Regions from separate parts of the Demequina ureilytica genome, predicted to be linked through region 3. Evidence: predicted binding sites of a transcription regulator. Region 3 holds the regulator's gene; each other region holds the start of a gene.
What was found. Region 3 encodes HrcA, which represses chaperone genes, less so after heat shock. Its sites were predicted from a motif close to TTNGCACTCGNNNNNNNCGAGTGCNAA; they were not measured.
Positions count from the first base shown of each region.

Region 1: groL (chaperonin GroEL) is a predicted target of HrcA. The motif match lies at 4,455-4,481, and genes of this name have one in related genera.
Region 2: groES (co-chaperone GroES) is a predicted target of HrcA. The motif match lies at 3,330-3,356, and genes of this name have one in related genera.

Region 1 is NZ_JBLZIE010000001.1:140,306-145,756, reverse strand. Features, by position in the region: gene ACNI3K_RS00640 (DsbA family protein) at 1-28, shown strand, start outside; tRNA gene ACNI3K_RS00635 (tRNA-Thr) at 139-211, shown strand; gene ACNI3K_RS00630 (hypothetical protein) at 659-1,066, shown strand; gene ACNI3K_RS00625 (signal peptidase I) at 1,093-2,562, shown strand; gene ACNI3K_RS00620 (uracil-DNA glycosylase) at 2,559-3,227, opposite strand; gene ACNI3K_RS00615 (DUF3263 domain-containing protein) at 3,387-3,683, shown strand; gene ACNI3K_RS00610 (LytR C-terminal domain-containing protein) at 3,694-4,320, shown strand; gene groL (chaperonin GroEL) at 4,598-5,451, shown strand, end outside.
Region 2 is NZ_JBLZIE010000001.1:950,445-955,895, forward strand. Features, by position in the region: gene tsaD (tRNA (adenosine(37)-N6)-threonylcarbamoyltransferase complex transferase subunit TsaD) at 1-455, shown strand, start outside; gene ACNI3K_RS04390 (glycoside hydrolase family 3 N-terminal domain-containing protein) at 460-2,115, shown strand; gene ACNI3K_RS04395 (THUMP-like domain-containing protein) at 2,112-3,281, opposite strand; gene groES (co-chaperone GroES) at 3,479-3,772, shown strand; gene ACNI3K_RS04405 (WhiB family transcriptional regulator) at 3,856-4,146, opposite strand; gene guaB (IMP dehydrogenase) at 4,433-5,451, shown strand, end outside.
Region 3 is NZ_JBLZIE010000004.1:71,432-76,882, forward strand. Features, by position in the region: gene ybeY (rRNA maturation RNase YbeY) at 1-293, opposite strand, end outside; gene ACNI3K_RS12440 (PhoH family protein) at 290-1,351, opposite strand; gene ACNI3K_RS12445 (histidine triad nucleotide-binding protein) at 1,348-1,689, opposite strand; gene ACNI3K_RS12450 (16S rRNA (uracil(1498)-N(3))-methyltransferase) at 1,694-2,485, opposite strand; gene dnaJ (molecular chaperone DnaJ) at 2,493-3,629, opposite strand; gene hrcA (heat-inducible transcriptional repressor HrcA) at 3,626-4,642, opposite strand; gene ACNI3K_RS12465 (magnetosome magnetite crystal formation protein family) at 4,733-5,098, shown strand; gene ACNI3K_RS12470 (DUF4870 domain-containing protein) at 5,095-5,451, shown strand, end outside.

The DNA of each region.
Region 1 (5,451 bases), on a different contig from region 3:
GCTGAGGGCGCACATCGAAGGCCTCTAGGCCACGCTCGTCACCAAGGTCCCGTCGGCACCGCCGACGGGGCCTTGGTGCGTCCGGCTCAGTGCGGTGCACGGGTATCCTGCTGGGACGGCGCACTCACGCGCTGCACCGCTGGCATGGCGCAATTGGTAGCGCACCTGTCTTGTAAACAGGGGGTTGCGGGTTCGAGTCCCGCTGCCAGCTCTCTTTCGACCCGACGCTCGAGAAACTCCTCGCGTCCTTTCGCCGCCATTATCCGCGGTCATTCCCCCACGCCCATGTGAAAATCGTCACATCTCTGTCGCTTGGCGAGAAAATCCTCAGTAGTTTTCCCACCAATGCCGATATATGGCAGGTATCACACTCTGCGAGTCGCAGCGCGTCGAGCTTTCGGGCGTGCGGATCGTGGAGTCTTGGTGAGTAAAACCGGACAAGAGCGCAGGCAGTACTGCAAGGCACGACGCTCGTCGAGAGGGTGCGGAAACTCTCGAGACGGGCGAGAACATCTCTGCGAGTTGCGGGCCGGGAACCTTGTGAGATCGATCACAACGAAACTTTCACGCAATTCGAAGATGACTCAAGACGCTGGGGGGAACCCCGGGGGAATCCACCCCCGGGGTGACCAGCAACATTCACAGAGGGGTTTTGGATATGGCAGACAAAAGGTACAAAAAGCGTAAATTCGCAGCGCTGGCACTGGCGCTGGTCGGCGTGGCCGGGCTGTCGGTCGCATCAGCGGCGACGCTCACCGTCGAGGCATCGAACGAGGTGGCCATCGGCTCCGGCGAGTTCACGTCATGTGACACGGCAGTCGACGTCGACTACACGTACGACGAGGACACCTTCCTGATCAAGAACGTCAACGTCACTGACATCGCGGAGCTCTGCAACGGCAAGGACGTCCGTGTCGTGCTGATGGATTCTGCAGACGCGGAGCTCGCCGACATCTCGGGCACCGTGGCGAGCGGAGCGTTCAGCGAAGACCTGTCCGCTCTGGACACCCCGATCACCATCCCGATCGGGACGAACCTGGGCGACGTCACCGTCATCATCGGCTAGCAGACAGATACCGCGGACAGGCGCTGATGGCAGCCATGCTCGACGCCAATACCGGCTCGCTCACCGCGAGCCGGTATTGGCGCGTGCTGAGGCAGGCCTTCGCGTGGGCGCTGTTGGCGGTCGCGGTGTACTTCCTGTGGCCGGCCGCCCTGGGTGGAGGCACCTCTCTCGTCATCGTGTCGGGAGACTCGATGGAGCCCACCTATCACTCGGGTGACATGGTGATCGCACGCTCGGGCGCACCGGCCGTGGGCGACGTCATCGTGTACGCGCCTGAGGGACTGGGCGGGGCTCAGGTGGTGCACCGCATCATCGGCGGCGATGCCGAGTCCGGCTGGGAGCTCCGGGGCGACAACAACGACTTCATCGATCCCTTCTATCCGGCTGAGGCCGAGGTCCGCGGGGTGGTCCAGGTCCACATCCCGAACGCCGGCGCCGTGACCATGAGAATCTTGAACCCGCTGGTGTGGTGCGGAGTGATCCTGGCTGCGCTGGTCGTGGCGCTGTGGCCGTCCGAGGGCAAGGACGAGGAGCAGGGTGACGACGAGCCCGAGCCCGAGTCCGATCCCGAGGACGAGGACGAGTCGGATGGCTCGGCCCCTGACAGCGAGGACAGCGTGGCGCCCGCAGGCGCTGTCGCCCTGGCGAGAGTTGCAGCGAAGCCCGCGTCACGGCGCAGGCATCAGCGCGTCGCGCTCGCCGCGTTGGCAGGCGGCCTCAGTCTTCTCGCGGTCGCGTGTGCCACGCCTGCGAGCGCCGCGCAGCTGACATTGTTAGTGGGCCACGAGCTCGCTGTGCTGCCCCTACAGGCGTGTGCCCCGGGACAGGCCGGAGGCGCTCCGGTGATCGACAGCACCGGGACTGACGGGACCTCGGCGGGAGTCTTCTCCGAGGTGAGTCTCAGCGGGGTTCCTGCTGCCTGTCACGGGCGGCCTCTCGAAGTGTTCGTGCACGATTCGTCCGGAACGGTGATCTCCTCGGGAAGCGAGACGGCCTCGGCCAGCCCGATTATCGCGATGAGCGGCTATGCGGCGACCTCCGTGGCGACCGTGGTCGTGCGCATTGGTGGGTGGATCTTCCCCACCACCTGGACGGCGCCGCTGCCACCGGTCCCCACGGAGCCGTACTCGTGCGTGGGTGCGACATCGGCGCCGCAGGGCACGGGCGAGGCGTGCACGGTGACACCCAAGCGCGGGAACACATGGGGCAGTCCCGGCTCGCGCCTGGGCCACCAGACCTTCTCGGTGGACACCAGCGCGCCGAACGCCATCGTCACCATCGACCTCAGCAAGTCGCCCTTCCCCGGGTGGACGGTCGCGGCAGTGATGACGAACGGGGATTGGATCAAGGTGCCCGGCTACTCGTGCTCGGAGCTTCCCCTCGTGCGGGTGTACGCCAACCCCGCTAACGGCGGCAAGAAACAGGGGGCCTACTTCTGGTACCAAGAGAGCGCGGCGGGCATCGGCAGCCAGAATGTCATCTGCCCTGGCCCCTAGGGCGTTCCCCAGCGGATCGGCGAGGCTCCCTGCTCCGTGAGCAGTGCGTTCACCCGCGAGAACGGTTTGGAGCCGAAGAACCCGCGGGACGCGCTGAGTGGACTCGGGTGTGGGCTCGCCACCTGCGGGACATCCCCGAGGAGCGGCGCGAGGTTCTGCGCGTCGCGACCCCACAGCACCGCGACGAGGGGTCCCGCACGCGACGTGAGCACCCGAATCGCGTGCTCCGTGATTGCTTCCCAGCCCTTCCCCCCGTGCGAGCCGGGCGAGCCCGGGGAGACGGTGAGCACGCGGTTGAGCAGGAGCACCCCCTGCTCGGCCCAGTGGGTCAGGTCGCCATCGGGCAGGGTCTCTCCCGTGTCGTCGCGCAGCTCGCGGGCGATGTTGACGAGCGAGCGCGGCATGGGATGGCCGGGAGGTACGGAGAAGCTCAGGCCCACGGGGTTGCCCGGCGTCGGGTAGGGGTCCTGGCCGACGATGAGCACGCGCACGTCGGCCAACGGCGCGTGAAAGGCACGCAGCACCGCGTGCGAGTCCGGCAGGTAGCCGCGGCCGGCCGCCATCTCTTCCCGCAGGAACGCACCGATGCGCGCAAGGTCCGGCGCCATCGGCGCCAAGGCATCCGCCCAGTCGGGCGCCACCTGGGTTCGCCATGCCTCCGACATGTGCGACACACTATCCTTGCGCCATCGCGCCCCCGACACTGCGAACCACGTCTGGCGCGGCACGGCCGCGAGCGGTCAGGAGACCGCCGACGGGCCTGAATGACATCTCTGTAGTTCGCCGGTAGTGTGGGGCTACCAATCGAGACAAGGAGGGTGCTCATGAGCGAGGCCGCACAAGTCGAGCACGCACCCGCCGTCGACCAGCTGTCCGAGCGCGACGCCGGTGTGCTGCGGTTCGAGCGCAAGTGGTGGAAGTTCGCGGGCGCCAAGGAGGACGCCATCCGCGAGCAGTTCGGCATGACGAGCACGCAGTACTACCAGGTGCTTGGCGCGCTCATCGACACCCAGGCCGCGCTCGCCTTCGACCCCATGCTGGTCAAGCGACTGCGCCGCATGCGGTCCGCCCGTCAGCGAGGACGTGCCACGCGCTCGTTCGACGCGGCGTCCCTTCGCTAGAGTGACCCGCGTGTCCGAGCACTACGAGCCAGACGAATTCGACGAGATCGCCGCCCAGGGCGGCCCAGTCGGCGTGCACCGCGCGCCGCGCACGTGGTGGAGCCGCGTGCTCCCGCCGCTGCTGGCCTTCGTCATCGCTGGCGCCGTGGCGTTCGCCATCGCCACCCTGCTGTGGAACCGCGACGTGGTCGGGGGAGCCGAGCCCACGGCCGAGCCGACCGTCACGATCACGCCCTCGGGCGAACCGTCGGTGACGGCGAGCCCCGTGCCCTCCGCGACCACGCAGGAGCCCGTCGCGTCCCCCACGCCTACGCCAACTCCGACCGAGACGGAAGAACCCGAGCCCGTGATCCTCTACGACTCCCAGGTGCACGTGCGCAATGGCGCTCGCATCCAGGGGCTCGCAGGTGAGCAGCAAGAGGCGCTCGCGGACGCCGGCTACACGAACCTCGAGGCGAACAACATCGACCCGTCGCTGATCCCGGACGGCACCAACGTGGTGACCTATGACGGCGAGCGCCTCGCCGACACTGCCCAGGACATCGCCGACATCCTGGGGATCGAGGCCGTCGACGGGGGCGGGACTCCCGGCGGTGCCGAGATCGAAGTCCTGCTCGCGTCCGATCCCGAGTCCTGACCCCGGCGCCCCCGCGCGGGGACGCGCAGGCTCTGCCCGCGCATCGGCGCGACCTGGGTGCCGCCCGCGCGTGCCCAGGGCGAAAAGTGGTCGACACGGTTTGCACTCGGAGGGGGAGAGTGCCAGAATCGGCGTTAGCACTCTCAATGCGAGAGTGCTAAAAACACCGGCTTCCGGGTCGAGGTGCAGGTTCGTGGCGTGAAGGGAACGCCCCGGGCCGCATCGTCCGTCGCGGGCGATTCGGAGCCACCACCCATCGAAAGAGGACTACACACCCATGGCAAAGATTATTGCCTTCGATGAGGACGCCCGCCGCGGCATGGAGCGGGGCATGAATGCCCTCGCCGATGCTGTGAAGGTCACCCTCGGCCCCAAGGGCCGCAACGTCGTGCTCGAGAAGAAGTGGGGCGCACCCACTATCACCAACGATGGCGTATCAATCGCCAAGGAGATCGAGCTGGAGGAGCCGTTCGAGAAGATCGGCGCCGAGCTCGTCAAGGAAGTTGCCAAGAAGACGGATGACGTCGCTGGCGACGGCACCACTACGGCCACCGTGCTTGCTCAGGCGCTCGTGCGCGAGGGCCTGCGCAACGTCTCCGCCGGTGCCAACCCGATCGCCCTCAAGAAGGGCATCGAAAAGGCCGTCGCGGCCGTCACCGAAGAGCTCCTCGCCTCCGCTGTGGAGATCGAGACCAAGGAGCAGATCGCTGCCACCGCTGGCATCTCCGCCGGTGACCCCGACATTGGCAACCTCATCGCCGAGGCGATGGACAAGGTTGGCAAGGAAGGCGTCATCACCGTCGAGGAGGCCTACCAGTTCGGACTCGAGCTGGAGCTGACCGAGGGCATGCGCTTCGACAAGGGCTACCTGAACCCGTACTTCGTCACCGACGGAGAGCGCCAGGAAGCCGTGCTGGAGGACTCCTACGTCCTGCTCGTCGAGTCGAAGATTTCGTCGCTTAAGGACCTGCTGCCCATCCTCGAGAAGACGATGCAGGCGGGCAAGCCGCTCACCATCGTCGCCGAGGACGTGGACGGCGAGGCCCTCGCGGCGCTCGTGGTCAACAAGCTGCGCGGCAACCTCAAGGTCGTCGCCGTCAAGGCCCCCGGCTTTGGCGACCGCCGCAAGGC
Region 2 (5,451 bases), on a different contig from region 3:
CCATCCCCTTCCCCCGCGCGCTCACGGCGCCCAAGTTCAAGACCACGCACGCCTACGACTTCTCGTTCTCCGGCCTCAAGACGGCCGTGGCGCGGTGGGTCGAGGCCGAGCGCGACGCCGGCCGCGAGATCCCGCTCGCGGACGTCGCAGCCTCGTTTGCGGACGCGGTCGCAGACGTGCTCATGATGAAGACCCTGAATGCCTGCCGCGAGCACGGCGTCGACACGCTGGTGATCGGCGGCGGCTTCAGCGCCAACTCGCAGCTGCGGGACATGGCGACCTCTCGAGGCCAGGCCGCCGGCATCGACGTGCGCATCCCTCCCATCCGCTACTGCACCGACAACGGCGCGATGATCGCGGCGCTCGGGTCCGCGGTGGCGCGCCGTGGCGGCGCCCCGAGTTCTCTCGGCGTCGGCGTCGACTCGTCCATGCCCCTCACCACCGTCACCGTGTAGTGCAGTGCCTTCGCGACGGCCGGCCCTGATCGTGGCCGCCGCCACCGCGCTGGTGGCGGCGGGCCTGATCTCCGTCGCGTGGTGGCCCGCGGCGCAGCTCAAGGAGAGCTTCGCCAGCGTCACACCGTCCCACCCCCCAGCGGTGACGACCGAGTCGCCCACCGCATCGGCCGCCCCCCGGCCCTCGCCCACCCCCTCCGAGCCCGACATCGCTTGGGGTCCCACGGACGCGGAGTGGGACGCCGCGCTCGCGACGGCCAGCGGACTGTCGCTCGCGGACGCGGCCGGCCAGGTTATCGTCGCGTCAGTGTCGTCGCCCTCCCCGGAGGCGACGGAGACGCTGGTGGCCGACCTTGCTCTCGGCGGGGTCATCGTGATGGCCGATGCCGTGACGGACGGCGACGGAGTGCGCGCCGTCACGGCGGCCGCGCAGGCCGGCGCGGCCGCGGAAGGCCGCGACTGGGGTGCGCTGGTCGGCGTGGATCAGGAGGGTGGCACGGTGTCGCGGCTACGGGGGCTGATGCCCGACCTCCCGAGCTTCATGGCTGCGGGGGCCGCGAGCGACAAGGACGCGGTCCGCAGCGCCTTCGGTCAGGCGGGGGTCGACATGGGCGCCATGGGCTTCACCGTGGACTTCGCCCCGGTGGCAGATGCGACCGTCGGGCTGGCGGATCCGACCATCCGCGCACGCTCGGCCGGGTCGGACGTGGCCCGCGTGTCCGCGACGGTCAACGCGGCGTTCGCGGGTCTCATCGACGGCGGCCTGGTGCCGGTCGTGAAGCACTTCCCGGGACACGGCTCGGTGGCGCAGGATTCGCACCAGGTGCTGCCCGTGCAACGGGAGACGCTGGCTGGCCTGGAGGAGCGTGACCTTGCGCCGTTCGCCTCCGCAGTCGACGCTGGCGCGCCTGCCGTGATGATGGCGCACGTCGCGCTGCCCGAATGGGGAGCGGGCCCGGCAACGCTGGAGCCCGCCGCGTACGCGTATCTACGCGACGAGCTGGGCTTCGACGGAGTCGCGGTCACGGACGCGCTGAACATGGGTGCGATCCAGGACACCCATGGGCCGGGCCAGGCGGCCGTCGCGGCGCTGGCCGCCGGGGCGGACCTGCTGCTCATGCCGCCCGACGCTCGCGTGGCGCGTGACGCCATCGTGACTGCCGTCGAGGATGGGACTGTGCCGCGGGAGCGCTTGGACGAGGCCGCGGCGCGGACGATCCTGCTGGCCCGATGGCAGTCGGGACTCGAGCCGGAGCCCGATGACGGAGCCGACTATGCGCGCGCGCTGTCGGCTGAGGGCGCGACCGTGGCCGCACAGGACTGCTCAGCCGCGTGGCTGGGGGACACCGTAACGATCTCAGGCGGTTACGACCACGACCGCGCCACTCTCGCGCGGGCACTTGAGGCGCACGGAGTGAGTGTCGGCGACGGCGGCACGACAGTCTTCTTGTTGGGTGGCGACGAAGCCCGCGGCAGCGCCGACGTGGTGGTCGCAATGGGCGGGCCGTGGGGTCTGACGGACTCCCAGGCCGACGTCTACGTGGGTCTGTACGGCCGCAGCTCCTCGGCTCTGGACGGACTGGCCGACGTGCTCGTGGGGGCCGCCCCGCCGGGCGGTGAGTGGCCCGTTGCGGTCGACGTGCCTCATCCAACCTGCTAGACGGGCTCCGCGAGCAGCGCCGTCCGCTGTCCCGCGACGCGCGTGATGATCACCGTCATGCGTGCGTCGCCCTTGAGCCTCAGTTGGGGACGCAGCTGCTCGGGCGTCACGTCGACCCCGCGCTTCTTGATATCGACCGTGCCCACGCCGCGCACGCGCAGCGCTGCCGCGAGCCCCTTGACCTTGAACGGCATCGACTCGAGCACCCGGTAGCCGCGAGCGAAGGGGGTCTCGGCGGGGGAGCCGGTGGTCAGGTACGCGATGGTCGGGTCGAGGAGGCAGGCGTCCATGCGCGTGGCGAGCTCGCCGACCAGACCGGCCCTGATCACCGCACCGTCGGGCTCGTACACGAACTCGGCGAGGGGCCCGGCGTCGGCGCGCTCGGTGGTGCCGGCGATCCGGTGCATGCCCTCTGCGGACATCACCAGCGCCGCATGGCCCGGGTGCTGGGCGAGGGGGCCACACCACAACGCTGCTTCCACGACGGAGCCGTCCACGCTCACCCACTGGGCCTCGACCCCGGCCGGGACGTGAGAGTGGCCGATCGCGGGTCCCACCTTCACGCCCAGCGCCGGGAAGCGCTCGCGCAGCGCCAGCACCTGCCCGAGCGGCGGCGCGTAGTCGCGTGGATCGTGTCGGCGTCCCCGCGCGGTGCGCCGGGCGGGATCGGCGAACACTCCGTCGGCATCGACCTGCGGCGCGAGCTCCATGGCATCGCCGAGCACCACACGAGTAGGGCCCCAGTGGCGCAGGTTGTGATCGGCGATCAGCGCGGTGGCCTCGTCGATCTCGAAGGCCGTCACGTCGAGGCCGATCGCGGCCAGTGCCATCGCGTCGGCACCGATGCCTGCCGTCAGGTCCAGCACGCGGTGCGCGCCGGCGTCGCGGTAGCGGCGTGCGTGCTCGGCCGCCACCCGGAGCCTGGTGGCCTGCTCCAGGCCGTCCTGAGTGAACAGCATGCCGGACGCGAAGTCGCCGAACTTGGCCCGCGCATCGGCCCTCAGGCGAGACTGTGTGAGCGCGGCGGCGACCAGTGCTGCGTCCGCCCCCTGTGCTCGCAGCTCGGCCCCGAGGGACATTGAGCGGGCACTGTCATAGGGCGGCAGGGAGTCGATCAGCGCACGCCCCTCGGGCGACACGAGCAGGCGTGCGGTGGCGGCGTCCATGGCTCGATCCTGTCACGCTGTGCTTCTCGCGAGGCGAACGTCGCAGAGTTAGCACTCGCCAAGTGCGAGTGCTAATCTGAGATTGCTCCGAACGGAGTACGTGGCACCCGAACCGCACCTTGACCCCCGCGACGGCAGGGAGCGATGAGGGCCGCGATCCACGTATCGAACTTGGATGAATGGAAGGTGAGGTCCGCGTGTCGGTCTCTATCAAGCCTCTTGAGGACAAGGTCGTGGTCAAGCCGGCAGAAGCCGAGCAGACCACCGCCTCTGGCCTCGTGATCCCGGAAACCGCCAAGGAGAAGCCCCAGGAGGGTGAAGTCCTCGCGGTGGGCCCGGGTCGTGTCGATGACAACGGCAACCGCATTCCGATCGACGTCGCGGTAGGTGACAAGGTCATCTACAGCAAGTACGGCGGCACCGAGGTCAAGTACGCCGGCGAGGATGTTCTCATCCTGTCGGCGCGCGACCTGCTGGGCGTCGTCTCCTAGACGTCGGATACACAAGAGAAGGCCCCGGGGATTCCCCGGGGCCTTTTCTCATGTCTTACCCGATGCGCGGGTGAACTGCGCGTCTAGCTGGCTTGTTTGAGACGGCCGGCCAGGATGGCGTGACGCTCGTCCTCGCTGAGTCCCCCCCACACGCCGAACGGCTCGCGCGCCTTGAGCGAGCGCTCGCGACACGTGTCGAGGACGGGGCAGCGCTGGCAGTACTCCTTGGCCGCCTCGGCCCGGCGGCGCCTCGCCGCACCCCGCTCGCCCTCGGGATGGAAGAAGAGGTCGGTGTCCGCGTCGCGGCACGCACCTTCGTACTGCCACTCCCACTGATCTTGAGTCGGTGCCGGCAATTTGGCGACGTTGTCCATGGCGCTCCTACCTCGGGTCGTGTCTTCACTCCGGTTCGTCCTTGAGCCGAATGCGACTGGTGCAATCACCGTAATCCGGACGAATCGGAAACGTCAAGCCCCGATAACAAACTGATAACGATGTGCTAGTTACCTCCATTCATACCCCTCGCCGGGCCGCTTGGCTACCCCCGAGATCGCGGGGCGACGATGGGGGGTGGGTGACGGGGTCGACACCGGATGAGATGAGCACGTTCACGTGAAGGCGCGTGCGCGGCAGCGTCGGCACGAGCCGTAGACTTTGCCCATGGCGAGCGCTGATCACGACCCCTTTGCATTCACAGGACTCACCTACGACGACGTGCTGCTGCTGCCGGGGCAGAGCGACGTCATTCCGTCCGAGGTGAACACGTCCACGCGCCTCACGCGTGACATCCGGATCGAGCTTCCACTGCTGAGCGCAGCCATGGACACCGTCACCGAGGCGCCCATGGCGATCGCGATGGCTCGCCACGGCGGCATCGGCGTGCTTCACCGCAACCTGTCGATCACGGACCAGGCTCACCAGGTCGAGATCGTCAAGCGATCCGAGTCGGGCATGATCCTGGACCCCGTGACGGTGCGTCCGGACGCCACGCTGGCCGAGCTCGACGCGTTGTGCGGCAAGTACCGGGTCTCGGGCCTGCCGGTGGTGGACGAGGACCGCACGCTGCTGGGCATCATCACCAACCGCGACCTGCGATTCGTGAACCCGCGCGAGTTCGAGTCGCGCAAGGTCCACGAGGCCATGACGCCCATGCCTCTCGTCACGGGCCGCCAGGGCATGAGCAATGACGAGGCCGCGCACCTGCTGGGTGAGCACAAGATCGAGAAGCTGCCGCTGGTGGACGACGCCGGGCGCCTCACTGGGCTCATCACGGTCAAGGACTTCGTCAAGACCGAGCGTTACCCCAAGGCGACCAAGGACGAGCACGGGCGACTCCGCGTCGCGGCCGCCGTCGGGTTCTTCGGTGACGCGTGGGAGCGCGCGGTCACCCTGGTCGAGGCGGGCGTTGACGCGCTTGTCGTGGATACCGCTCACGGCCACGCGCAGGCCATGATCGACATGATCACTCGCCTCAAGTCAGATCCCGCCACATCCCGCGTGCAGGTCATCGGCGGCAACGTCGCGACCCGCGACGGTGCGCAGGCGCTGGTGGACGCGGGCGTCGACGCGATCAAGGTGGGCGTGGGTCCGGGATCGATCTGCACCACACGTGTGGTCGCCGGCGTGGGAGTGCCGCAGATCACGGCGGTCTACGAGGCGTACAAGGCCGCCGGCCCCGC
Region 3 (5,451 bases):
GCCTGTCGAGCGGCGACCGTGGGGCACACGACGATGTCGCCCAGCAGGCCAGGTGGCGTGGGGGCGTCTGCCGTGCCGGGACGCAGCTCGTCCATGGGAAAGCTGAGCACGTCTGTGGGGCCGGGCTCGTCCATCCACTGCAGGTGCAACTGCTCCATCGCGGCCTCATCGACGAACAGGATGGCGAGCTCCGCACCATCTGCGACGTGCATCTCGCCCAGCACGTACGCTCCGAGTTCCGCGAACTCGACCTCGTCGACGTCCACGTCGGTCTCGTTGTTGACGTCGATCACGCGGGCCCCCCTTGGCGGCCGAACCGGCGGTGCTGACCGCCGCCGCGCGGAGCGGTGCGCTCGTCCATCTTGGCGTAGGCAGTGATGATGTCGCTCACGAGCCGGTGACGCACCACATCGTCGGCATTCAGCTCGCAGAACGCGATGTCGTCGATACCGTCGAGGATCTCTCGCGATGCGCGCAGCCCGGACTGAGTCCCACCAGGCAGGTCGACCTGAGTGACATCTCCGGTCACGACCATGGTCGACCCGAAGCCGAGCCGGGTGAGGAACATCTTCATCTGCTCGCGCGTAGTGTTCTGCGCCTCGTCGAGGATCACGAACGCGTCGTTGAGAGTGCGACCGCGCATGTAGGCCAGCGGGGCGACCTCGATCGAGCCCGCCTCCATGAGGCGCGGGATCGACTCGGGGTCCACCATGTCGTGCAGCGCGTCATACAGCGGACGCAGGTACGGGTCGATCTTCTCGCTGAGCCCGCCCGGCAGGAAGCCCAACCGCTCCCCCGCCTCCACGGCGGGGCGAGTGAGCACGATCCGGTTGACCTTTTTCGACTGCAGCGCGGCGACCGCCTGAGCCATCGCCAGGTACGTCTTGCCCGTACCCGCCGGGCCGATGCCGAAGGTGACCGTGTGGTTCTCGATCGCGTGGACGTACTCGGACTGGCCGTGAGTCTTGGGACGGATGGTGCGGCCCCTGCTCGACAGGATCGACCGCGACAGCACCTCGACCGGGCGGCTCGCGACGACCGTGCCCGTCTCGCCCGCCCCGGCGGCGGCTGCTGCCACACCGCGGGCGGCGCTCAGCATGCGCACGGACTCGCGGGCGACCTCGGGAGTCAGCGGAACGCCGGCCGCCCTCACGGAACGCAGCTCCTCGATGGCGGTGGCCGCCGCCGCGATCTGCGCGTCATCACCCGTCAGGGTGATCTCGTTCCCGCGGACGTGCACGTCGACGTCCTCGAAGCCCCGCTCGATCTCCTTCATGACGCCGTCGCCGCTGCCCATCAGGGCGGTCATCTCTGTGGAGTCATCGATGATCAGCACCCGGCTCGGGCTCATGCGGGGTTCCATTCGAGCTCGCCGCCGCCGATCACGTGGCCGTGCACGTGGAAGACACTCTGGCCGGCGCGCGAACCCGTGTTGAAGATGAGCCGGAACTGGCCGCCGCACTCGGCATCGGCAACGCGCTGGGCGACCTGCGCCATCTCCGCGAGCTCATCGGGGACCTCGCGGGCGGCCTGTGCCACATTGGCCACGTGAGTGCGCGGCACCACCAGCACGTGCACCGGAGCCTTCGGCGCGATATCGCGGAAGGCGACCACGCGGTCGGTCTCAAGCACCATGTCGCCGGGCACGTCGCCGGCGATGATCTTGCAGAAGAGGCAGTCGTCGCTCATACGGCTAGCGTATGCCCCCGTCGGCCTCGTCGTCAGCCGCGTCTGTGGTCGACCAGGAGCCCCGCAGCACCGCGAGCGCGGCGATCGCCGCCGGGCCAGCGGTGGAGGCCCTCAACACGTGCGGTCCCAACAGGGTGGCCTCGGCGCCCGCTGCCGTGATCGCCGCCAGTTCCGTGTCCGCGATGCCGCCCTCGGGCCCCACGATCAGCCACACCGGCTGAGGGGCGCTCGACCACGCCAGCGAGGTCAGACGCGTCGCGGCGACCTCGTGCAGCACCAGGACCCGCTCTCCGCGCTCGACGGCCTCGCGCACCATGCGGACCAGCTCGGTGGTGGTGGCCAGGGGGTCGACGGTCGCCACCAGGGCGCGGCGGGACTGCTTGGTGGCGGTGAGCACCAGTGACTGCCACTTGGCGCGTGCCTTGTCCGCCTTGTCACCCCGCCACTGAACGATGCTGCGCGAAGCCGCCCACGGCACGATCCGGGTCGCGCCCAGTTCGACGGCGGACTCGACCGCCTGTTCGTCCCGCCCGCCCTTCGCGAGCGCCTGGACCAGCACCACCTCGGGATCGTCGTCACGCGATACCGCCTCCACGCGGACGAGCATCCGCTCGGGCGCGGCCTCGACGATCTCACCGGTGGCGCGGCTGCCGTCGCCATCGATGACGTCGACCCTCTCGCCGACGGCCCTGCGCTGCACCGTGACCGCGTGGCGCGCCTCGCCGCCGGTGACGGCGATGACCGAACCGGCCCGTGCATCGGCCGCACTGTCGCTGACGAAGACCGGAGCGCTCACGGAGCTGTCAGCGCACCTTGAAGGCGTCGCGCAGCCTCGAGAACACCCCACCGCCGATGGGGGCGAGGGTCGCCTCGGGCATCTCCTCGCCGCGCAGCACGGCGAGTTGGCGCATCAACTCGCGCTGCTCGTCGTCCAACTCGGAAGGAGTCTGAATGTCCAGGTGCACGAACAGATCACCCCTGCTGCCGCGCTGGAGCCGGCCCACGCCGAGTCCGCGCAGCCGCACGGTGGATCCCGCATGGGTGCCCGGCCGCACGTCGATCTGCTGCTCCCCGTCGAAGGTGTCGACGCCCATGGTCGCGCCCAGCGCCGCCGCCGTCATGGGCACCTCGACCGTGCAGTGCAGGTCGTCCCCCCGGCGCTCGAACGTGGGGTGCTGCTGCTCGCGGATCTCGATGTAGAGGTCGCCCTTGGGTCCGCCACCCGTTCCCGCGTCGCCACGGTTCGGAAGCCGGATGCGGGTGCCCGTCTCGACGCCTGCCGGGATGTCCACGGAGATCGTGTGGCGCGAGTGCGTGCGGCCCTGACCCGAGCAGTCGGCGCAGGGCTGGCGGATGATCGTTCCGTAGCCGCCGCAGCCGGGGCAGGGCGACGTGGTCATCACGGGGCCCAGCAGCGACCGTGCCGTGCGCTGGATCATGCCAGCACCGTTGCACTGCCGGCACGTCTCGGGGGATGTACCGGGTGCACAGCAGCTGCCGCGACACGTCTCGCACGTGTCGGCGAGGTCCACCTGCACCTCGCGCTTCACGCCGAACACGGCCTCCTCGAGAGACACCGTGGTCTGCACGAGCGTGTCGCCGCCGCGCTGGGTGCGCGACGCCGGGCCGCGTTGCTGCGCCGAGCCGAACGGGCTGCCGGAGCCGCCGAAGAACTGCTCGAAGATGTCCTCGAAACCGTATCCCTGAGCGCCGCCCTGCCCGCCTGAGGCCGAGCGGGGGTCGACGCCGCGGTCGTACTGGGCGCGCTTGTCCGCGTTGCCGAGCACCTCGTACGCGGCAGCCACGTTCTTGAAGTGGTCGCCGCCGTCTGGCCCCGCGACATCCGGGTGGTGCTCGCGGGCGAGCTTGCGGTAGGCCTTCTTGATATCTGCCTCGGAGGCGTCTCGTGAGACGCCCAGGGTGGCGTAGTAGTCCTTCACTCGTTCTCCACGACTCTCGATAGGTAACGGGCGACGGCGCGCACTGCGACCATCGTCCCCGGATAATCCATGCGGGTGGGGCCAAGTGCGCCCAGCAGAGACGTCGCGTCTCCGCCGGGTCCATAGCCCGCGGCCACGATCGATGTCCGCGCCAGCGCCTCGTTCTTTGTCTCAGCGCCGATGCGCACTGCGATGTCTCGACCGTCAGCGGCCATCTCGTGCAACAGTCGGAGCAGCACCACTTGTTCCTCAAGCGCGTCCAGCACCGAGCCGATCGCGTCGGACTCGAAGTCGGCTCCGGCGCGAGCAAGGTTCGCCGCACCCGCAAACACCACTCGTTCCACCGTACCGCCACGCGCGGCGGTCACGACCGCATCGGCCACCGCCCTCGCCCAGCCGACCTGTTCCGGGCGGTCGACCCACGCATCGAGAGAGCCCTGGAGGGCCGCCGGCGTGTGGCCCACGGAGGCCTCGTTGAGCTCCCGGGCGACGCGCTCGAACTCCTCATCCGAGGTCACACCTCCCAGGGAGACGGCGGACTGTTCGACACGCGCGTCGGCCGACACGACGACCACGAGGGCGCGCTCGGTGCCGATCCGCACCAGCTCGACGCGGCGCACGGCGGACTCGCGCAGGCTCGGGTACTGCACCACGGCGACCTGACGGGTGAGCTGGCTCAGCAGCCGGACCGAACGCTCGACCACATCGTTGAGGTCGACGGCATCCGACAGAAAGGTCTGAATCGCGCGCTTGTGGGGGTCCTGCAACGCCGATGACGCGAGGTGGTCGACGAAGGAGCGGTATCCGGCGTCGGTGGGGATGCGCCCGGCGCTCGTGTGCGGCTGGGCGATGAGCCCCTCCTCCTCGAGCGCCGCCATGTCGTTGCGGATCGTCGCCGGTGACACCCCGAGCACGTGGGACTCTGCCAGCGCACGCGACCCCACGGGCACCGACGTCGAGACGTAGTCCTCCACGATCGCGTGAAGGATCGCGCGCCTGCGTTCCTCGCTCACCCCACACCTCCCCTACGGACTCGACATACTGGCACTCGGCTGGATCGAGTGCTAATTCTAACGCGCGCTCTTGGCCGGGAGCGTGGCCACATGAGCGACCGGTCCGCAGACAACCTTCCACCGGGTCGAGACGTCGCTCTGGCGAGCGTCGCGCACCTCGGTGCCATGGCCGGGCCACTCGTGCCCGGCATCGTCTATCTCATGCGCCGCCGGCGCGAACCGTGGTCCGCACGCGAGGCAGCGACTGCGACAAACTTCGGATTCCTGGTACTTGCGGGTTTCCTGGTCGCCACTCTTGTGAGAGAACTCGTGCCTTTGCTGGCGTTTCTCGGTACATTGGCCCAGTTGGTGGTCCTCATCGTTGCGGTCGCGCTCAGCTTTCAGGCCTTCCGCTCCGTGCGACGAGGACTGCCAGCGACGTACCCCTACGAGATAAAAGTGGTGAGACACGCATGACTGACAGCACGACTCCCCCACCCCCAGAGCAGCCCTACAACAACGGACAGCCCACTGGCGGGCAGCCCGCCAGCAGCCCGCCGATGTCTGACAGCGAGGGCCGCACCTACGCCACCATCGCGCACGCAGGCGTCGCCGCGAGTGCGTTTCTAGGCATCACGCTCCTGGCGCCTCTCGTGATCTGGCTGATCGCGAAGGAGCGCAGCGCATTCGTCGACAAGGAGGCGAAGGAAGCGCTCAACTTCTCGATCCTGCTCGTGATCCTGTACTTCGTCGGCGGCATCCTCGCCTTCGTTCTGATCGGCTTCCTGGTGCTGGCCGCAGCCTGGATCTGCTCGATCATCTTCGGCGTC